4 regions of the Hymenobacter sp. GOD-10R genome follow, and region 4 is predicted to be linked to each of the others. Evidence: riboswitches for the same ligand, from Rfam matches in the RefSeq annotation. Region 4 holds a riboswitch; each other region holds the start of a gene.
What was found. Region 4 has a riboswitch for S-adenosylmethionine ahead of SD425_RS03095 (O-acetylhomoserine aminocarboxypropyltransferase/cysteine synthase). Riboswitches for the same ligand answer to the same signal wherever they lie in the genome.

Region 1 (5,401 bases), 2.0 Mb from region 4:
ACGGCCCAGTCATTCTGGCGGGTGCCGAAATCATTCGTCTGCTCAAAAACCACCCATTTGACATCAACGACAGCTCGGTGCAGATAACTAAGTAGCCCTACTACGTTTTCCTAGCCACTCTACTCCGAAAAGCCTCTGACCGATTTGGTTGGGGGCTTTTTTATGCGGATAATCACCAACTTCTTCCACTAATTCGACCTCTTGTGTGTTAGTATTCAAGAGGAAATTAGCGCACGTAGTTACGCGCGAGTGGTTACAGAATAGAATGCGACCAGCCAACGTTCTTACGGTAGGCATGCTGCTTCTGCGCGAATGCCTCTTTGCTTGACACCATACGACTAACGCCTTAAAAGCGTATTTTCCACGTGATGAATCTCAGTCTGCCCGCGTTTTCTTCGGTTCTACTTATGGCGGCCGTTCCTGGCCAGCAAGAACACTTGGTTCCGCTGCTGATTGTCTTTGCCGTCTCGACGTTCCTGGTGGTAGTGGTGGCGGTGTTTACCCTGATTCGGCTCCGCAAAGACGTCAACCGACGGCTGAGTGAGTTCAACCGCCGCGGCGCCCGCCCCAAAACAGCCCGCCGTATCGCTCCCACCGACCCGAACCAGTGGCAACCGTTTTCGATGCCGGTTCTTCCCTTCTGGCAACAGCTTGCACTGGGCGCCGGGACGCTGTTGGCCTGCGCGGTGGGCGTGTGCGAGTTGCTAGCGGGCGCTACCATCCCCCAAACCCTAGCTCCGGTGGTATTACCACTGCTTTTGCTGCGGCCGGCTCCCAAGTCGACGGTGCCTCGCAGCCTGTGGGCTGTAGTAGTCGGGTGTTTCGCGGCGGCTATTCTGTTGCTGGGCGTCCTCTCGTTGCGCCTATTACTGCGGCAGGCGTAGCGCGGCACGGCTGAAGACTTTTGTTGCGGTGGAAGGCAGAAGGCTAACTATCCTAGCTTCCGCATGCCTCTTGCTGAAAAGACGACTACTGCGGAAGCTGTATCTTGTGGCCGCGCCGATAGCGCCGTACTTCACCAACCGACTCATTGCCAGTCCTTTTTATGAAATTTTTAGCTTCTCCCCTGCGTACGCCAGCTTTTTACACGTTGCCAACGCGCTACTTTCTAGGGGGTATAGTGGCTGTACTTATGAGCTGTCAACAAGCAAAACCGGTTACCGCTGATGCGCCCCAAGCGGCGACGCCTGCGGAAGCCACGATGCCAGCCCAAGCGGCGGCACCAACGGAAACAGCAGCGCTCACGGAAGCCGCGGCTCGTGCAGCCATAGCGCGCTACGTGAAAGCTCAACCCAACGCAAACCTCTACGTGGTCGATTCGGCAAGTGTCGTCGATATCGATACGCAATGGCAAGTGCTGGTACCCCGCACCGACTGGGCAGGCCGCATGCCCAACCGCGCTGCTTTCGAAGTGGACAAAAAAACTGGCAATGTGCGGACGCTGATGGTAAAATAACCTAGGTTCTTCTACTCCAGTTTTAGGTTTATCTACAACGCTGCCGAAATCTAAAACGCATTATTATCTACGCAAGCATTTAGATGCTAAGCAGTAATCAGGCAAAAAAGAACGTCATGCTGAGCCGGAGCAAAGCATGACGTTTAAAAGAAGGCTTCTTGCGAAAGCTAGCCCCGCTACACCGGAAAACTCAGCCGGCTAATGGGTTGATAGTGGGTGAACTCCAGTTCGGGAGCCAAGTAACCTGCGCGCACCGGCTCTTCCTTGAGCAGATCGGTGCTGAGATACTTCTTGTTGCTGTCGCACAATAGCGTTACCACAGTAGCATCGGGGCCGAGGATAGCTGCTTGCCGGATGGCACCAATCACGTTTGCCCCTGATGAAATACCGACGGCTAGGCCTAGCTCGGTAGCTAGCTTTTGCGCCACTAGAATAGCATCGCCATCATTTGCCTGCACCACCTCGTTGAGTTCAGCGAGCTTCACAATGGCGGGAATGAACTCGTCCGAAATGCCCTGAATACGGTGCGAACCTACTTTGTAGCCGGTAGTTAGCGTCGGCGACTCGGCTGGCTCTAGGGGGTGGATACGCACATTTGAATTTTGGCTGCGCAGGTAGCTGCCCACCCCCATCACCGTACCGCCCGTGCCCACGCCAGCAATGAACGCATCGGGTACGCGACCTAGCCGCTTCAGTTGCGCGCAGATTTCCACGCCGGTAGTTTTGGCGTGTGCTTTCGCATTGAAGCTGTTCTCAAACTGCCGGGGAAGAAATATATCGGAGCGGGAAGCAGCAATTTCTTCGGCCAACGCAATGCTACCCAAGAAACCACCCTGCACTTTGCTAATCAGCGTAATCTCGGCACCTAGGCTCTTGATGATGTTCACCCGCTCAGCGCTCAGCCAGTCGGGCATGATGATGCGTACGGGGTGGCCCAGCGCTCTGCCGATGGCGGCGAAGGCAATGCCAGTGTTGCCGCTGGTGGCCTCCACAATCGTGTCGCCGGGCTTAATTTCACCGTTTTTGTACGCCTCTTGCAGAATGTACAGAGCCATGCGGTCCTTGAGGCTGCCCGTCAGGTTGTAGTGCTCGCACTTCACGAAAATGCGGCCCGGCTGGCCTTGGTAGCGATAATGCAGCTCCAGCATAGGCGTGTTGCCAACGAGGTGCCAGAGGTGGTTGAATTTTTCTTCCAGCTCCGGCGAAAGACAACAGCCGTTTTTCGATAGCGAAGTCGCATAGTTTTCTAGGCTAGCTACTTGCGGCACTTTGAAATGTACAGCAGTTGGGCGCCGAGCAGCACGAGCACCAGTCAGGAACGAAGAAGATACGGAACGGGGAGAGCAAGTAGCAACAGACATAGCAGCGGAATACGAGGGGTTTACACGTTTGACAAACGCCTCCCTTTTCCCGTATGCACTTGATCAAGAAAGCTTACCGCAAGAGCATAAAAAAAGCCCTTCCGATAAGTCAGAAGAGCAGCACCGCGTGATGAGCATCTTATAACTTATCTTCTCCTAAGCTGGCCACAGCCGACTTAGAACAGGATTTAGCACCTGGTATTCCTACTGGTTGCTAAGGCTTCATAGGGCCTGTCCCTCCGCCTTTCTTGATAAGTGCTCCGGTGAAGGAGCGCATCGCAAATATAGAGGGCGAAAAACAGTATGCAAGGCCTAGCGTCGAAAAAAGCAGCTTTTTGCCAAGATTATGTTATTTTCTTAAGTCCTGATCTTGAACAGCTTGTAGGAATGCGCCACGGCACGTTCGGCGTAGAACGACCTGTAGGGTTACAGCTAGCGCTATAACCCTACTAATTAGAAAAGCCGTTTCTTAGGTATGGTATGGCGCAAATGGCGCAGGTGCCGAACACGCTGTCGTGTATTCCTACTCATCATTGGGTTGACATTTTTATAAAAAATTATTTGCAATCCTCAATCTTACTAGTTTACCTTTGGCGCAATCAATCCCTTCTCGTTGAAGGATGGTTTTTATACAGAGGCGTGGAGAGACAGGCTCGACGATACGCCGACAACCCCCGGAATACCCGGAACGGTGCCAAATCCTGACCATATAAAAACAAGTTGCCGTGGATCACTCCCAACAACTCTGCACTCAATCTTCTATGCTCGTTGCTTCGCAACGTGGCTGTTGTGGTATGTCCGCAACAGCTGTCTGTATGAGCATGGCTGGTTGTATGGGTTGTTGTTGAGGCTGATTGCCCCCGCTTTTCCTTTTTTGCCATCATTCTCTCACAGAAGAACTGCTTTCTGCTGAGGCGTCCTGCATCTTAACAAGATTTGTTAGGACCGCTACGATCATGCCTTTTGCTTGGTAAGTTCTTGTCTGTGGAAGATCCATCGCGATATACTAGCGGAAAAATCCTATTCCGCCTCTCTTTGCTTCTTTGGTGTGGCTTGAACAGAGCTATTCAACACGTGAACAAGCAATCAGTAGCGCAAGAAGGCAAGCTAGAAACAGGAAAAGCACAAAACCCCTACTTTCTATAGATTATCTAGGCAACTACCTTCCTGGTATAGTCAAAATTCCTTCTTCCGTAAGATTACCTCTTACCTAGGCTGGATACCGCTCTTGAGCGGACCTAGGGCTAGCCATGTCTAGCCTACTTAAACCCCAGCACAACTTACTTGTGCTGAGCGCATTCACGCATTGCAGACTACGGAGCGCTACCATGCCTCCTGCTACAAGAAGTTGCTACTAAGCTAGTGACTTGTCGCTGCTCTCCTACCCTTTCCAAGCTATGTCAATCATCATGAACCAGGTTCTGAGTGAAGTTTTTGCGGCCAATGAGTCGCTGTTTATTGCTCCCAACGACACCATCACGACTGCTACCCCAGTCGCTCATTCACTTAACAGCTTCCCTTATGCAGAGGCAGTTCTGGCCGGCCTGCACCGCGCCGACTTGCTGGATAACCTAGCTACCGAATCGCCTAGCGAGGCGCAAATAGGTCAGTTTACGCGCTGGCTGCGAAGACGTGGCTCGCTCACTTCCAACAGATAACGAAGCAGCAATATACTGCATTCCAAAAGGTTAGCTGCACTTAAGCAAGCCGCAACGGCTTAGATAATCCTTGCTAACGCCTCTCCAACCCTGCACAACCAATGGTTGGGGAGGCACACCAGCCTTACGCAAGCCTAGACACACGTCAGGAAATTTCTCGTAACATGAAATCACTAGTACCACTTATTTTACTGGCCGTGGGGCTACCTGCGTTGGCTCACGGCACGGCTGCTCCCAATGCTCCTTATTTTCACCTAGCAGCGACAGGTCCTATTACCGGTAAAGTATTAGACGAAAACGGCGCCGCGCTACCGGGCGTGACGGTGCGGGTAAAAGGCACTACGGCCGGCACTACCACGAACCAAGACGGCACGTTTACGCTGAGCGAAACGCCGGAAAACGCCACGCTTATTTTCTCATTCATCGGCTATAAGTCGCAGGAAGTCACGCCTGGGCGCGACGGCAGCCTCATCGTGCGATTAGCCCCCAACCAAGGCCAGCTCAACGAAGTGGTAGTGGTCGGCTACGGCACTCAGCAGCGCAAAAATCTGACGGGCTCCATCGTGAAAGTAGACCCTTCAGATACCAAGGACATTCCAGTCGGCAGCTTTGATGCGCAGTTACAGGGCAAGGTATCCGGCGTGCAGATTTCGTCGAACAGCGGGGTGCCGGGCCAAGCTACAAATGTGCGGGTGCGCGGCGCCACCACCATTAATGGCTCCAATACGCCGCTGTACGTGGTGGATGGCGTGTTCATGAACAACAACAGCCTGCAGACCATCAGCACCGGCGGCAAAGCTAGCTCACCGATTGCCGACCTAAACCCGGCTGATATTGAGAACATTGAAGTTCTGAAGGATGCCGATGCTACGGCGCTCTACGGGGCCCGCGGCGCCAACGGTGTCATTCTCGTGACAACCAAGCGC
Region 2 (5,401 bases), 520 kb from region 4:
TTTTGTTTTCGGCATCGAGCAGCTCAAACAGCGTGATTTTCTCGGTGTGGTCGGGGCAGCCGGGGTAGCCCGGTGCCGGGCGCACGCCGCGGTACTTCTCCTGAATCAGCTCGTCGCCGCTGAGGTTTTCGTTCGGCGAATAGCCCCAGAATTCCTCCCGCACGCGCTGGTGCAGGCGCTCGGCAAATGCCTCAGCCAAACGGTCAGCCAGGGCTTTGATCATGATGCTGGAGTAGTCATCGTGGTCAGCCTCAAACTTTTCGAGCAGCTTTTCAATACCTAGGCCCGCCGTCACGGCAAAGCCGCCGATGTAGTCGGCGCGGCCGGTTTCTTTGGGTGCCACGAAGTCGGAGAAAGCTAGGTTCGGAATCTTGGGTCCTTTCTCGCCTTGCTGGCGCAGGGTGAAGAACTCGGTAGTCACTTGCTCGCGGTTGTCGTCCGCGTAGATTTCGATGGTGTCGTAACCTACCGTGTTGGCCGGCCAGAAACCAACCACTGCCCGCGCCGTCAGCAGCTTCTCGTCGATGACTTTACGCAGCATAGCTTGGGCGTCTTCAAACAGCTTCGTGGCTGCTTCTCCCAGCGTCTCATCTTGCAAGATGCGGGGGTAGCGGCCGCGTAGCTCCCAAGTATGGAAGAAGGGCGTCCAGTCGATATACTTGGCTAGTTCATCAAGCGGGTAATCTTCCAACACCTTCGTGCCTAGGAAGCTAGGCTTCGTGATAGGTGTGGCTTCCCAGTTCGATTTGAACTGATTTTCGCGGGCTGCTTCAATGGTGAGGTACTGCTTGTCGCGCTGACGACCAGCGTGGTCGTCGCGGAGCTGGCGGTATTCCTCTAGCACTGTGCTGGCGTACATATCCTTGCCCGAACCGAGCAGACCCGCAGCCACACCCACGCTGCGCGAGGCATCGTGCACGTGCACCACCGGACCGGTGTAAGAAGGCGCAATCTTAACAGCCGTGTGTAGGCGCGAGGTGGTGGCGCCACCAATGAGCAGCGGCGTTTTCAAGCCGCGCTTCTCCATTTCGGCTGCCACGTATACCATCTCATCCAGGGAAGGCGTAATCAGGCCGCTCAAGCCGATAATATCGGCGCCTTGCTTCTGCGCTTCGTCCAGAATCTTCTCCAGCGGTACCATTACTCCTAGGTCCACAATGTCAAAGTTATTGCAGGCTAGTACCACGCCCACGATGTTCTTACCGATGTCGTGCACGTCGCCTTTTACAGTGGCTAGTAGGATCTTACCGGCGGTCTGGCGCTCCGTGCCTTCTTTTTCGGCTTGCAGATACGGTTCTAGATAAGCCACGGCTTTCTTCATCACCCGCGCTGACTTTACGACTTGCGGCAGGAACATCTTGCCCGCGCCAAACAAGTCGCCGACCACGTTCATGCCGGCCATTAGCGGTCCTTCAATCACGTCGAGGGGGCGGCCAACCTGCTGGCGTACCTCTTCTGTGTCTTCGTCGATGAATTCGGTAATGCCTTTCACCAGCGCGTGCTTCAAGCGCTCGGCTACGGGTAGGCTGCGCCATTCGTCAGCTACAACGACGGCTTTATCCTTCTGCTTAACGGTATCGGCAAAGTTCACGAGGCGCTCGGTGGCATCGTCGCGGCGGTTGAGCAGCACGTCTTCGCAAAGCTCCAGCAAGTCCTTCGGTACGTCATCGTACACAGCTAGCTGACTGGGGTTTACAATGCCCATGTCGAGACCAGCGCGGATGGCGTGGTACAGGAAAGCTGAGTGCATGGCCTCCCGCACAACGTCGTTGCCGCGATACGAGAAGCTGACGTTGCTCACGCCACCGCTGGTGCGGGCACCGGGCAGGTTCTCCTTGATCCAGCGTACGGCATTAATGAAGTCAACCGCATAGTTGCGGTGCTCTTCAATGCCAGTGCCAACGGTCAAGATGTTGGGGTCGAAGATGATGTCGGTGGCTGGGAAGCCGACCTCGTTCACCAAGATGTCATAGCTACGCTTACAGATTTCGATGCGGCGCTCGTAGCTGTCCGCCTGACCGTCTTCGTCGAAGGCCATTACTACCACGGCAGCACCGTATTGGCGCACAGTGCGGGCCCGCTCCTTGAACATCTCTTCGCCTTCTTTGAGCGAAATCGAGTTTACGATGCTCTTGCCTTGCACGCACTTTAAGCCAGCTTCCAGTACGCTCCACTTCGAGGAGTCGATCATGAGGGGCACGCGGGCAATATCGGGCTCGGAGGCAATCAGGTTGAGGAAGGTCGTCATGGCCTGCTCCGAATCAAGCATGCCTTCGTCCATGTTAACATCAATAACCTGTGCGCCGCCTTCCACTTGGGCGCGCGCTACAGCCAGAGCTTCTTCGTAAGCACCTGTGCGGATAAGGCGGGCGAAAGCGCGCGAGCCGGTTACGTTGCACCGTTCGCCTACGTTCACAAACAGGCTGTTATCATCAAACCCGAAGGGCTCCAAACCGCTCAGGCGCGTAACCGCGGGTATTTCGGGCAGCGGCCTAGGTTTGTACTGATCTACTAGGCGGGCTAGCTCGCCGATGTGCTGAGGCGTAGTGCCGCAGCAGCCCCCAATGACGGTTATAATGCCATCTTGTAAGTAGTTCTCCACCACGTCGGCAAATTCCTGCGCAGATTCGTCGTAGCCGCCAAAAGCGTTTGGCAGACCAGCATTTGGGTAAGCCGAAATGTGCACGTCCGAAATGCGACTGAGCTCCTGTACATACTGCTTAAGCTGGGCGGCACCTAGGGCACAGTTTAGGCCCACACTCAGCAGCGGTAAGTGGCTGATAGAGTTCCAGAAAGCCTCTACCGTCTGACCCGAGAGTGTACGACCGGAGGCATCCGTGATAGTACCGGAAATCATGATGGGCACTACACGGCCGCCTTCATCGAAGAACTTCTGCACCGCAAACAGTGCCGCCTTGGCGTTGAGCGTATCGAAGATCGTCTCGATCAGCAAGGCATCGACGCCGCCATCAATCAGGCCGCGCACTTGCTCGTGGTAAGCAGTGGCTAGCTCATCGAAGGTGATGGCGCGGAAACCAGGCCGGTTTACGTCGGGCGAGAGAGAAGCCGTACGGTTCGTTGGGCCAATAGCACCAGCCACGAACCTAGGTTTACTTGGGTTCTTAGCGGTGTACTCGTCGGCGGCATCACGAGCCAAGCGAGCCGACTCATAATTAAGCTCATACACAACGTGTTCCAGTGCATAGTCAGCCTGAGCGATGGTCGTGCCACTGAATGTGTTCGTCTCCACCATATCGGCGCCGGCCGCAAAGTATTCTGCGTGAATACTGCGGATAATGTCGGGCTGGGTGAGGCTTAGTAGGTCGTTGTTACCGCGTAGCGGCTTGGGATGATCCGCGAAGCGGGTGCCCCGAAAATCTTCCTCCGTCAGCGGATAGCGCTGAATCATAGTACCCATCGCGCCGTCGAGCACGAGGATGCGCTGTTGGAGGATGTCGTAAAGCGGGGAGTCGGGACAGGCTATTTTCATGGTTCTCCTTCTGAAAGTCGGCGTACTGGTCGAGCCTATCCAGAAAGAGAAAACTGCGGGTGCAGGTTCCGTACTTATCTTCTTCGGTCCATTTTTTTTGCCGAATGGGAGTTGGCACCTTGTTTCACTCAGGTTGCCAAGACGTCGCAGGGCCCAGTCCCTCAGTCTTTCTGGATAAGTATCAAGGCAAAGATACGTTAGAAGTGTGGAAAAGTAAATGCAGCATGAAACAGGAGCTTAGTGCTGCATCCAAGTAAGCCGTAGCGGGTGTTTTTACCAGCGCTCTACTGCGTTATTTTAACGTTAGCTGCAATGTCCAGGCTCCATGTCGTCTTGGCACAGCAAGGACTTTATTACGCATGCAACTGCACAGCAGAGAGCCCCGCTACGGTTGCGTTGAACAACACAACCGTAGCGGGGCTCCCTAACAAGGTAAAAGGGTAAGCTAGCTTTTTAGGCTGTCTAGTCCTTTTTGACACAATTAGGGACGGTTTTGCCTTCCTTCTTCTTGGTGCCTTCTTGTTCATAACCTTTCCAGCACGGATCTTTTTCTTTCTTCGAGGCGGATGCTTTTTTCTCAGCCATGATCGGTAGGAATTAGTAAGTGGGTGAGTGAGGTACGCTTAGTGACTGAAGAAGGCTTACGGTTTGTTGAGCTCACTGTTCAACTTTCACGTAAAAAGCCAACCTTTTATAGGCTCACCGCTTTTAAGGGAGTCACCTAGCCCACCTGCGTGCAGACTAGCGATGATGGAGGCCAAAAATTATTTAAAACATTCGTGTAGCTACATGGTTCTTGGCAGTCAGAAAGCAGTGATTAACTGACGCATCTGCTTCCACTACACTGTATGACACAATCAACCAAGCTTTTCACGCCCTTCACGATGGGCGCTCTTACGTTGCCCAACCGCTTTGCCATGGCCCCCATGACGCGGAGCCGCGCTAACAACGAAGGCAACGTACCCACCGACTCGACGGTAAAATACTACGAGCAGCGCGCCTCAGCCGGCCTGATCATTACCGAAGGCTCGCAGGTTTCGCAGCAGGCAGTGGGCTACATCTTCACGCCGGGCATCTACTCGGAGGAGCAAGTAGCTGGCTGGAAGAAAGTAACCGATGCCGTGCACGCTGCTGGTGGTCGTATCTTCATTCAGCTGTGGCACGTGGGCCGCATTTCGCACCCATTCTTCCACAATGGCGAGCTACCCGTAGCCCCTTCAGCTGTGCAGCCAACAGGCGTAAAAGCCTTCACGCTCAACGGCCAAGAAGAAATTCCGACTCCGCGCGCGCTGGAAACACAAGAAGTGAAAGCCGTTGTGGAAGACTTCCGCAAAGCTGCTGAAAATGCCAAGAAAGCTGGTTTTGATGGTGCTGAAATCCACGGCGCCAACGGCTACCTAATCGACCAGTTCATCCAAGACGGCTCCAACCAGCGCACCGACGAGTACGGCGGAAGCGTAGAGAACCGCGCCCGTTTTGCCCTCGAAGTGGTGAAAGCCGTATCGGACGTGCTCGGCGCGGACCGCACCGGTATTCGTCTGTCGCCAACGGGCGTGATGGGTGGCATCAACGACACCGACCGTCTAGGTACGTTCAGCTACGTGGTGGAGCAACTCAACCAGTTCAACCTCGCTTACCTGCACGTGATTGAGGCGCTGCCTGGTCACCCAATGGCGGCCCAGCCCGGCCAGGAGAAAGTAGCCCCAACGCTGCGTAAAATCTTCAACGGTCCGTTTATCCTGAACGGCGGCTACACCCAAGAAACTGCTGAGGCTGCTCTGGAAAACAACGAAGCAGACATCATTGCCTTCGGTGTGCCGTTCATCTCGAACCCTGACCTAGTAGAGCGCTTCCAGCAAGGAGCGGCCCTGAACGCCCCCGATCAAGCTACCTTCTACGGCGGCGATGATA
Region 3 (5,401 bases), 2.9 Mb from region 4:
GGCAATGAAAACCTGCACCGCGAAACGCAGTTCGAAGCCGATGAGACATGGCGCCGCAACCTCATCATGCTACCTGACACTCGCCAGGAGCCCTACCTAGGTAGCTTGCTCGTGCAACACCCAGCGATGCTGGTGAAAGGCGAGTTGAAGGAAGAACGCAAGTGGATGCTGCGCTACTTCACCCAGCATGAAACCCTAGGCAAGTGGACGATCTACTGGTAAATCAGTGCTATCCACTGATTTATCTGTCATCTTGAGCAGAGCGAAGGACCTTATCACGCGAGAACGAATCGTAACTACGATTATCGTTTCAACGCGATAAGGTTCTTCGCTCTGCTCAGGATGACCGAAGCATTTATGACCTAGCTACCTAGGCTAAGCGTAGTATGCTGGCGCCTTTTCGCGTAGGTTATAATGCGACGACATTACCTCGCCGTAAGCTCCCGCCGATCGCAATGCAATAAGGTCGCCGCGCTTGGTTTCGGGTAGCAGCACCTCTTGCCCAAACCGGTCGGACGACTCACAAATAGGGCCTACCACGTCGTAGGGCTGCACGGCACCTTGGCTGCTGAGATTCTGGATGTGATGGTGGCTGCCATAGAGCGCAGGACGGATCAACTCGGTCATACCGGCGTCGAGGATAGCAAACTGCGTTTGCTGGCTGCGCTTCACGAACAGCACGCGGCTGATGAGCGTACCGCACTGCGCCACTACCGCGCGACCTAGCTCCATGTGCACCTTCTGGCCGGGGCGCCGCACCAAGTGCTGCTCGAAGGTCCGGAAGTAGGTTTCGAAGTCCGGGATAGGGTTCTTGTCAGGCGTTTGATAGTCGATGCCGAGGCCGCCGCCCACGTTGAGGTGGGGGAGGGAGTAGCCTTGATCTTGCAGCCAATCTTGCAGTTCGTTCAGCTTTTGGCTGAGTTCGCCAAACACACTCAGATTCGTAATCTGTGAACCGATATGCGCGTGCAGCCCAACCAGCTCAATGTTGGGCAACGAAGGCAGCTGAGCTACCACGCTCGGCAAGTCGGATAAGCTAATGCCAAACTTGTTGGCTTCCAGACCCGTCGTGATGTAATGATGGGTGTGTGCATCCACGTTAGGGTTCACGCGCAGTGCCACGCGGGCGCGCCGGTTCTGGGCACCAGCTAGCGCATCGAGCACCACCAGCTCCTCCACCGATTCTACGTTGAAGCACCAGATATCAGCGGCTAGGGCTAGGTTCAACTCCACATCCGATTTACCTACGCCAGCAAATACCACGTCTTGAGGCGCAAAGCCGGCGTCCAGCGCGCGTTGCACTTCGCCGCCGCTCACGCAGTCGGCGCCCAAGCCGTGCTGCCGGATACGCTCCAGCACGGGCAAGTTGACGTTCGCTTTTAGGGCGTAGTGCACGTGGAAGCCGCGGGGCTTAGCGGCTTGTTGCAAAGCCGTGAGGGTTTGCTCCAGCAGGGCTAGGTCGTAGAAATAGAAAGGAGTGGAGTGGGCGTGAAGTTCCGCCGGTAGCGTGAAGGACATTCGTGAAAAACAGCGTAAAAACCGCGCGAATGTACGGCGAGAACCTAGCTAAATTATAAATCTGCCGAGCTTACTGCGTAAAAACCTGTGGTGAAGCACGCAAGCAGTGTGTATATAAGTTATGATTATTAAGAAATGGCTATTACTTTTGCGTCCATTCAATCTTTCTGACAAAAGGATTGTTTTTATACAGAGGCGTGGAGAGACAGGCTCGACGAAACGCCGACAACCCCCGGAATACCGGAACGGTGCCAAGTCCTGATCATATAAAAACAACACAGCCGTGAAATTCTTGCTGAACCCCGCCGCCCACCCCACCACCTCTGCATCCGTACAGCATGGATGTTGTGGCACGTGCATGGTTGGGCTTATGCGAGGTTAAGAAGGTTTCGCGCATCTTTTCTCCTTTTTCTTGGTTTAACACGCTGGTAATGACCACAAAGGTCTTACGCAACGTACCGCAGTAGCCACTCAACGTAGGCTGAAGTTTGCGCCGATCCGTTGGTTCTACTGCAAAATCGGAGCTAGCCCTCCCAAATCCCTGAATTCTTCTGCTTATGCAACTACCATCTGAGGACCGGGTCAACGACCTGCGCCAAGAATTAGCCGGACGTAGTGCTGTTGAAATACTCACCTACGCCGCTTCTCTTTTTCCCGATAAAGCTGTTTTCTCAACTTCTTTCGGGATTGAAGATCAGATAATTAGTCATCTGATTTTTACGAATGATCTGCCGGTGAAAGTATTTACACTTGACACCGCGCGTAACTTCCAGGAAACTTACTCGACCTGGAACAAGACCCTGCTGAAGTACGAGAAGCCAATTGAAACATACTTCCCCGATCAGCAGAGCGTACAGGAGCTGATGCTCAAAAAAGGACCTAACAGCTTCTACGAAAGCGTAGAAAACCGCAAAGAGTGCTGCTACATCCGTAAAGTAGAGCCCTTGAATCGCGCACTAGCTGGTCAGCACCTGTGGTTTACGGGTATCCGCGCCGAGCAATCGGCCAACCGCCAGGGCATGCATAATGTAGAGTGGGACGAGGCGCACCAGCTTATCAAAGTGCACCCGCTGTTCGACTGGACGTGGGACCAATGCTGGGACTATGTGCGTGAGCATGGCATTCCGGTGAACCCGCTACACAAGCAAGGTTTCGTGAGCATTGGCTGCGCGCCCTGCACCCGCGCTATTCAGCCCGGCGAAGACTTCCGCGCCGGGCGCTGGTGGTGGGAAAACCAGTCGGCGAAGGAGTGCGGCCTGCATACCCACGGCACCCACGATGGGCCGGACCCGGTGGTGGAGCCTATTACGAGCACCACGCCTGCCCCGAGCAACTAACTCCTCTTGTTAATTCAATTTGCCAAGCTAGCCTTGGTTTACCTCTCAATGTCGTCGGCCTAGCTTCCTCACAGGAGTAGGGCCGATGCACAGGTTAAAGCAACAATTTGCATGAGTACCTCTCATTTAGATTACCTCGACCGCCTAGAAGCCGAAGCAATCCACATTATGCGGGAAGTAGCCGGGCAGTTTGAGCGCCCCGCACTGCTATTTTCGGGTGGCAAAGATTCTATTGTACTAACGCGTCTGGCTGAAAAGGCTTTCCGTCCGGGGCGCTTCCCGTTTCCCTTGGTTCACGTTGACACTGGGCATAACTTCCCAGAGGTGCTGGCTTACCGCGACGAGCTAGCTGCCCGCCTGGGCGAAAAGCTCATCGTGCGCAAAGTAGAAGACACCATCAAGCAGCGCGGTCTACGCGACGCGACCGGTAAATTTCCGAGTCGCAATCCCTTGCAGACGTACACGCTGCTCGATGTAATCGAAGAGTTTGAGTTCGATGCCTGCATCGGTGGGGCTCGCCGCGATGAGGAAAAAGCGCGCGCCAAAGAACGCATCTTCTCCGTGCGCGACGAGTTCGGCCAGTGGGACCCCAAGCGGCAGCGCCCCGAGCTATGGAACATCTATAACGGCAAAATTCAGAAGGGGGAAAACGTGCGCGTATTCCCCATTTCCAACTGGACCGAGCTAGATGTGTGGCGCTACATTCAGCGCGAGAATATTGCCTTGCCGAGCATCTACTTCGGCCACGAGCGCGCCTGTGTGGTGCTGCCGAGCGGCCAGCTGCTCGGGTTAAGCGAGCACCTGCAACTAGACGAAAACGACGAAATAGTAAAGCGCCAAGTACGCTACCGCACCGTGGGTGACTCGACTTGCACGGCTGCTGTAGAGAGCGACGCTAGCACCATCGACGATATTATTGAAGACCTGCTTCTGGCGAAAGTCAGCGAGCGGGGTGCTACCCGTCTCGATGATAACATCTCGGAAGCCGGGATGGAAGATCGTAAGCGTAACGGCTATTTCTAAAAATGTGATTTAGTGACTTCGTGAGCTAGCTATCATGCTCACGGAGTCGACTACTCGCTAAATCAATAGACCACCAAATGGATTTACTTCGTTTTATTACTTGCGGCAGCGTTGACGACGGCAAAAGTACGCTCATCGGGCGCCTGCTATATGACAGTGATTCAGTGTCACTGGATATCCTAGCGGCGCTTGAAAACAAGCCAACCGTGCACGGCACCGTAGACCTAGCCCTGCTCACCGACGGTCTGCGCGCCGAGCGCGAACAAGGCATCACCATCGATGTGGCGTACAAGTACTTCACCACGCCGCGCCGTAAGTTTATCATTACCGACGCGCCCGGCCACGTGCAGTACACCCGCAACATGGTGACGGGCGCTTCAAACGCCGACCTAGCCATCGTGCTGGTCGATGCGCGCCTGGGCGTGATTGAGCAAACGCGTCGTCACTCGATGGTAGCGGCTCTACTTGGCATCCGGCACTTCGTGCTGGCCGTGAACAAGATGGATTTGGTTGGGCACAGCCAGGAAGTGTTCGATAAGATTGTAGCCGATTACGCTGAGGTTACCAAGCAGCTCCGCTTGTCTGATATAAAGGCTATTCCGATCAGCGCCCTACACGGCGACAACATTGTGGAGCGTTCGGCCTTCCTGACGTGGTACAACGGACCTAGCTTGCTGGAGTACCTCGAAAGCGTACCGACCACCCAAGAGGCCGACGTACAAGAGTCGCGCTTCCAGGTGCAGTATGTTATTCGTCCTCAGACGGATGAACTGCCTGATTACCGCGGCTACGCTGGCCGGATTCAGAGCGGCTCGTACCGCAAAGGAGACAAGGTGACGGTGCTGCCTTCCGGTATTGAAACGACCATTGAAGCTATTGAGATCAACCAACAAGAGGTAGAAAGTGCTGTGGCACCGCAAGGCGTAATCATCCGCCTGTCCGAGGATGTGGACGTGAGCCGCGGCGACTCTATCGTGCCGGTGAAGCAGGTGCCGCACATCACGCGCGAACTGGAAGCCACCCTGTGCTGGATGGCCGAAGCGCCTTTACGCAGTGGTCGGAAATTCCTGCTTCAGCACCATTCGGCGCTAGTGAAGGCTTCGCTGCCCACGATTCTGTATAAAATCGACGTGCAAACGTTCACCCACGTTGCCACCGACGAGGCCAAGCTCAACGACATCGTGCGAGTACGGCTGAAAACGGCGGCGCCTATCGTGGCTGATCCATACCGTCAGAACCGCGACTCGGGCTCCTTCGTTTTGGTGGACGAGCAAACCGGCAGCACGGTTGCCGCTGGCCTGATCGAAGCCACTGACCCCGATTTATTTACCGAAGCAGAACCCGGCGCCCTAGCCTTCTCGATCTAGGAATTGATTTGACCCGGTGCAGAGCGACCAGCTGGTTACTCTACACCGGGTCAAACCAGAAACCGCAGAAAGAATTCTCCATTAGCAAACATGACATCTTTACAAGGCACAACTCTTCCCGCGGGCCTCGACGACGCAACGCTTCAGCAACTCTCG
Region 4 (5,401 bases):
TCCGCGTGGCGTTTATTGTAAGCTATGTGTCGGTAACGCTGTATGCGTTTGCCATGGTCTACGCGCTATTTATCAACCCAACAGCCATGAAGCGGCTTTTGGTACGGCTGTTTTCATTCCGATTGCTGCGCCGGTGGCGGCCTAGCGCTTACAAGCATGGCCAAGAAATGGTAGCGGCTTCTGCGCAGCTCCGCGGCAACAAGGCCGGTTATTGGATTCGGACAGCACTAGCAACGGCCTTCGTCTGGACGGCGCGCTACTTGGTTATCGGTTGCATCATTGCGGCCTTCATTCCGATCAACTTCGGGGAGTTTTGGGTCATTTTTAGCCGCAACATGGTGTATAAAATTGTGCTGCTGGTAGCCATTACCCCCGGCGGTGCAGGCATTGCTGAAGGAGCTTTTCCGCTCTTCTTCGGCCGCTTTATCGGCACGGCCACCATGACCAACTTCGTCATTCTGTTCTACCGCATCGTGACCTACTACCTGTACTTGGTGCTAGGTGCCGTCTTTCTCCCCCGCTGGGTAGCCCGGGTTTTCAGCCGCCCAACGACTCCAGCAGCAGAGTAAATTCTCTGACAACTTATCATCTTGATCCATACAAGAACGTCGTGCTGCGCTGGTCGTAGCACGACGTTCTTGTATGAAGCTCAGCACCTAGCTTACTTTAGCGGCGGGCTGACCACATATTGCTGAATGAATTCCGACATAGCCGCCGATTGGTAATCACGGTTGCTCTTTTTGCGGAAGCCGTGGCCTTCATCTTTGGCCATCATGAACCAAGCATCGTTGCCATTTTTCTTGAGGGCAGCTAGCATCTGCTCGGCTTCGGTGTAGGGCACGCGCGGGTCGTTGTGACCTTGCACGATCATCATGGGCTTGGTAATCTTCTGCACGTTGTTGAGCGGAGCCGTTTTCTCGAAGAAGGCGCGCATGGCAGGCTGGCGTTCATCGCCGTACTCGGCCCGGCGCAAGTCTTGGCGGTAGGGCGACGTGTTTTGCAAAAAGTGACGAAGTTGGAAATGCCTACGACATCGATGCCGGCGCGGAGCCGGTCGTTGAAATGCGTCATACAGGCCAGCACCATGTAGCCGCCATAGCTGCCGCCATACACGGCCACGCGGCTAGGGTCGAGGTCTGGCTGGGTGGCAATCCAGTCGAGCAGCTTGCCGATGTCCTGCACCGAATCTTCGCGCTTCATGCCGTTGTCGAGGGCTAGGTAGGTTTTAATTCAACTGGCCTAAATCGGCATCGTTTGAGCTGAAGCGGTAATTACCTAGGCTAGCTCAGCCACAGCCATGAGCACAAAAAAGCCTTCCTGCATGCTGCAAGAAGGCTTTTTTGCTGTTGTTCAAAATTTGGCGGTGCGGCGCTAGCTTAGTCGGCTTCGAGCATCATTTGCGAACCGTCAGGAGCTTTCAGCGTGATTTCGTCTTTGGTTAGGTTTACCACGTCGAAAGCCAGTGAGTTCGGTGCACCATCAGGAGTCAGCGTGATTTTCTTACCAGCCTGGTCGAAGGTGTACTTGCCTTGCATCGACTGCGCAGGCGAGGTCATGTTGAAGTTGCCGTTGGCGTAGAAACGCAGCTCTGTCTTCTTATCGGCGCTGGTTTGATCCACCTTTTCGCCAGTGGCATTCGTTTCCTTGTCGGTTTTCCAAACTTTGCTTTCAGTACCGTAGAGCAGGTTGGTTTCGCCTACTTTGTTTTCCTGCTTACAGCTAAAAGTAAACAGCGATACGAGCATCAGCAGGCTAGCTAAGTAGCGCAAGGGAGATGACATGGTTTTCATGCGGATTAGGGGATAAAGTTAGGGAGAGAGAAAAGGGTACAAATGACACGCAACTGCCAGTTGCAAACAGCTACGCAGATGGGCTTCATACGATGAAGACCGCCTAGGGTTAATGATGGTCCTCAGCCGTTTATCTTGCAGCAACTTAATTGCTAGGCTCGCGTAATATTCCCCAACAAGGCTATAACTGGCTCTATTACAGTCCAGCTGCCTTTCCCCTTACCCTAAACCGGCCTACACCATGGGACTATTTGATTTTTTGAACAAAGGCGAAGAGAAGCCAGTTCAGCCAGCTGAGAAGCCTGCAGCCGGCGCCACAGATTTCTTCGGCAACGCGGCTCAACCAGCTACGACTACCGCCGCTCAAGGCACCTCTTACACTATTGTAAGCGGCGATTCTCTCTCGAAAATTGCTAAAAACCATTACGGCGACGCTAGCAAATGGCATCAGATTTATGATGCGAACAAGGCTATCATCGGCGCTAACCCTGATCATATCGAGGTAGGCCAAGTGCTTACACTCCCCCAACTCTAGTTCATGCCTTTTTTGCGCAAAAAGGTAGAAAGACGCCGTACCATTTTGGTGCGGCGTCTTTTTTTGTTGACCCAAGCTATTTCTGCTGATTTCCAACTAAGCATATCGCCGAGAAAAAATCAACATTTTTTTCTCGTTCGCTTGCATTATTGAAAACCAGCTGTACATTTGCCTTCACCAAACAGGTACTCCTCCGTTAGAGACGGAGTAGTTTTCTTAAGATTTATACAGAAGCGGCGAGAGATTAGGCTCGAAGACCCGCTGGCAACCATCGATCATCGAAAGGTGCCAATTCCTGCCCACTCAAAATTAAAGTGGGAAATATAAGTTGAGTACCATGAAAAACTCCTCGCTTACCACTTACTACCCATCATCTGCCGCCGCTGCTAACGTATGCCCCGGCTCGCCGATGAACCTGTACGCTCTGGCTTCGGCCACCGACTGCTCCTGCGCTTTGCTTTCTAGCCCAGCAGTCATGCGAATGCGAATGCGCACTTGTGGCGCGTGTTGTAGCTAGGCTACGCCCTAGCTTTCCCCCGCTTCTCCCCTAACTGTATTGCTGCTAACGCCTTCTGCGCGCGGCTACTTAGGTCACTCTGCTCCGCCAACGCTTGTTTTGGCTTTGGAGCAGCCCACAGCGGGGCATTTGTGCACTCTGAGTTGCACTTTTCTAATTGTCTTCAAAAACCTCCTCTTCAATACTTCTCTCAATCATGTCAACGCAAAACCTCCACTTCGAGACCCTTCAACTTCACGCTGGTCAGCAGCCCGATCCTACTACTGGTGCTCGTGCTGTACCCTTGTATCAAACTACTTCGTACGTATTCAAGAATGCCGAGCATGGTGCTAACCTCTTCGCCCTGAAAGAGTTTGGCAACATCTACACCCGTCTGATGAACCCCACAACAGACGTGTTTGAGCAGCGTATAGCCGCGCTGGAGGGTGGTGTAGCTGCGTTAGCAGTAAGCTCCGGTCAAGCGGCGCAGTTCATTGCTCTGAACAACATTCTGCAAGCTGGCGACAATTTCGTGAGCACATCTTTCCTGTACGGTGGTACTTACAACCAGTTCAAGGTAGCGTTCAAGCGCTTAGGTGTTGAGGCTCGCTTCGCTGACGGCGATAAGCCTGAGAGCTTTGAGGCGCTAATTGACGAGAATACCAAGGCTATTTATCTAGAAACCATCGGCAACCCTAGCTTCAGCGTTCCAGATTTCGAGAAGATTGCAGCTATTGCCGAAAAGCATGACCTGCCGCTAGTAGTTGATAATACCTTTGGCGCGGGTGGCTATTTGTTCCGTCCCCTGGAGCATGGCGCGCACATCGTTGTAGAATCGGCGACTAAGTGGATCGGTGGTCACGGTACCAGCATCGGCGGGGTGATTGTGGATGGCGGTAAGTACGACTTCGGTAATGGCAAATTCCCGCAGTTTACGGAGCCGAGCGAAGGCTACCATGGCCTTGTATTCAACGACGTATTTGGCAAGAATGGCCCCTTCGGCAACATCGCCTTTATCATTCGGGCCCGGGTAGAAGGTCTGCGTGACCTAGGTCCTTCGATCAGTCCCTTCAACTCTTGGCAGTTGCTGATTGGCCTCGAAACCCTGTCGCTCCGCGTAGAGCGCACGGTGGAGAATGCCCTGAAAATTGCTACTTGGCTGGAGCAGCACCCACAGGTAGAAAGCGTAAACTACGCCGGCTTGCAAAGCAGCCCTTATTACAATATGGCGCAAAAGTATCTGCCCAAAGGTGCCGGTGGCGTATTGACCTTCAGCATCAGAGGCAGCAAGGATACCGCAACGCAATTCATTGATAATTTGAAGCTGGTGAGCCACCTAGCAAATGTAGGTGATGCTAAGACGCTGATCATTCAGCCTTCGGCTACTACGCACCAACAGCTATCGGAGGAAGAGCAGCACGCTGCTGGCGTAACGCCCACCCTCCTACGCTTGTCGGTAGGTATCGAGCACTTCGAAGACATCAAGGCTGACTTATCGGCCGCTTTCGATGCCGTAGCCAACGCTGCTACGCCCGACGAGTCAGAAAGCGCTCTGTTGCAGCCTGAAGTAGAACACGCGCAGCCGCTGGAAGTCTAAAGAGGAGACATAGGAGGGCGCGCTGCCTTAGAGGTGCGCGCCCGTCTTTCCACTTGGCTGCCGTTTGCGGGTAGTAAAGTTGGTTTTTTGAGAGGGACCAAACCTAGCTATCCTTCAGTAGTTTCAGGTTGAACCAACGCTGGCGAAAGTCAATTCAGGGGTGGGTTAACAATCTGCCAGCGTTTCGGTTCAACCTGGACTATTGAAAAGCTTTTTTGTTTTTGTGATGAATGACCGAGAGCCAGCTTTTTAATCTTCCTACACCTTTACAGCTCGAAAGCGGGGCCACGCTATCAGCTGTGCAGGTTGCTTACCACACCTACGGAACGCTCAATGCGGCCCAGAATAATGTGGTCTGGGTGTGCCATGCCCTTACCGCTAACGCCGATGTATTGGCGTGGTGGCCCGGTTTATTCGGTCCAGGCTACTTGTTTGATCCGGCCGACTATTTCATTATTTGTGCTAACGTAATCGGTTCGTGCTACGGTTCTACAGGGCCGCTTACGCCTGTTTCGGAGGGTAGCGAACCGCTATATCATGTGTTTCCGCTGGTGACCATCCGCGACATGGTAGCCGCGCACGACCAGCTCCGACAGCACCTAGGTTTCACGAAGATTCACACGCTGATCGGTGGCTCGCTCGGTGGACAACAGGCGCTAGAGTGGGCTATTCAGCAGCCTACAATATTCGAAAACTTGGTGGTGCTTGCTACCAATGCACAGCATTCGCCGTGGGGCATTGCCTTCAACGAGTCGCAGCGCCTCGCCATTCAAGCCGACCAGACCTACTACTCAGCGACGCCGGAAGGCGGTCAGCGAGGTCTGAAAGCCGCTCGTGCCATGGCGCTCCTGAGCTACCGCAGTTACGAAGCGTATGGCACTACGCAAGCCGAAGTAGAGGGCGAAAAGCTCGACCATTTTCGGGCTAGCTCTTACCAGCAGTATCAAGGCGATAAACTCGTCGCCCGCTTCAACGCCTACACG

Region 1: another riboswitch for S-adenosylmethionine. It lies ahead of SD425_RS11020 (cysteine synthase family protein); the one in region 4 lies ahead of SD425_RS03095 (O-acetylhomoserine aminocarboxypropyltransferase/cysteine synthase).
Region 2: another riboswitch for S-adenosylmethionine. It lies ahead of metH (methionine synthase); the one in region 4 lies ahead of SD425_RS03095 (O-acetylhomoserine aminocarboxypropyltransferase/cysteine synthase).
Region 3: another riboswitch for S-adenosylmethionine. It lies ahead of SD425_RS18185 (phosphoadenylyl-sulfate reductase); the one in region 4 lies ahead of SD425_RS03095 (O-acetylhomoserine aminocarboxypropyltransferase/cysteine synthase).

What each region holds. Positions count from the first base shown of each region.
Region 1 is NZ_CP141184.1:2,740,873-2,746,273, reverse strand. Features, by position in the region: gene SD425_RS11035 (glycoside hydrolase family 88 protein) at 1-95, shown strand, start outside; gene SD425_RS11030 (hypothetical protein) at 408-884, shown strand; gene SD425_RS11025 (hypothetical protein) at 1,133-1,456, shown strand; gene SD425_RS11020 (cysteine synthase family protein) at 1,633-2,817, opposite strand; SAM riboswitch class I at 2,961-3,075, opposite strand; SAM riboswitch class I at 3,442-3,533, shown strand; gene SD425_RS11015 (hypothetical protein) at 4,215-4,475, shown strand; gene SD425_RS11010 (TonB-dependent receptor) at 4,640-5,401, shown strand, end outside.
Region 2 is NZ_CP141184.1:229,343-234,743, forward strand. Features, by position in the region: gene metH (methionine synthase) at 1-3,490, opposite strand, end outside; SAM riboswitch class I at 3,562-3,671, opposite strand; gene SD425_RS00965 (hypothetical protein) at 3,953-4,075, opposite strand; gene SD425_RS00970 (alkene reductase) at 4,339-5,401, shown strand, end outside.
Region 3 is NZ_CP141184.1:4,573,379-4,578,779, reverse strand. Features, by position in the region: gene SD425_RS18195 (glycosyltransferase family 39 protein) at 1-222, shown strand, start outside; gene lysA (diaminopimelate decarboxylase) at 376-1,518, opposite strand; SAM riboswitch class I at 1,701-1,791, shown strand; gene SD425_RS18185 (phosphoadenylyl-sulfate reductase) at 2,076-2,855, shown strand; gene cysD (sulfate adenylyltransferase subunit CysD) at 2,967-3,878, shown strand; gene SD425_RS18175 (sulfate adenylyltransferase subunit 1) at 3,956-5,245, shown strand; gene SD425_RS18170 (assimilatory sulfite reductase (NADPH) flavoprotein subunit) at 5,336-5,401, shown strand, end outside.
Region 4 is NZ_CP141184.1:751,552-756,952, reverse strand. Features, by position in the region: gene SD425_RS03120 (lysylphosphatidylglycerol synthase transmembrane domain-containing protein) at 1-569, shown strand, start outside; gene SD425_RS03115 (alpha/beta hydrolase family protein) at 662-1,003, opposite strand; partial or broken gene SD425_RS29975 (alpha/beta hydrolase family protein) at 1,054-1,200, opposite strand; gene SD425_RS03110 (hypothetical protein) at 1,377-1,790, opposite strand; gene SD425_RS03105 (LysM peptidoglycan-binding domain-containing protein) at 2,032-2,325, shown strand; SAM riboswitch class I at 2,546-2,655, shown strand; gene SD425_RS03100 (hypothetical protein) at 2,689-2,820, opposite strand; gene SD425_RS03095 (O-acetylhomoserine aminocarboxypropyltransferase/cysteine synthase) at 3,039-4,418, shown strand; gene metX (homoserine O-acetyltransferase MetX) at 4,649-5,401, shown strand, end outside.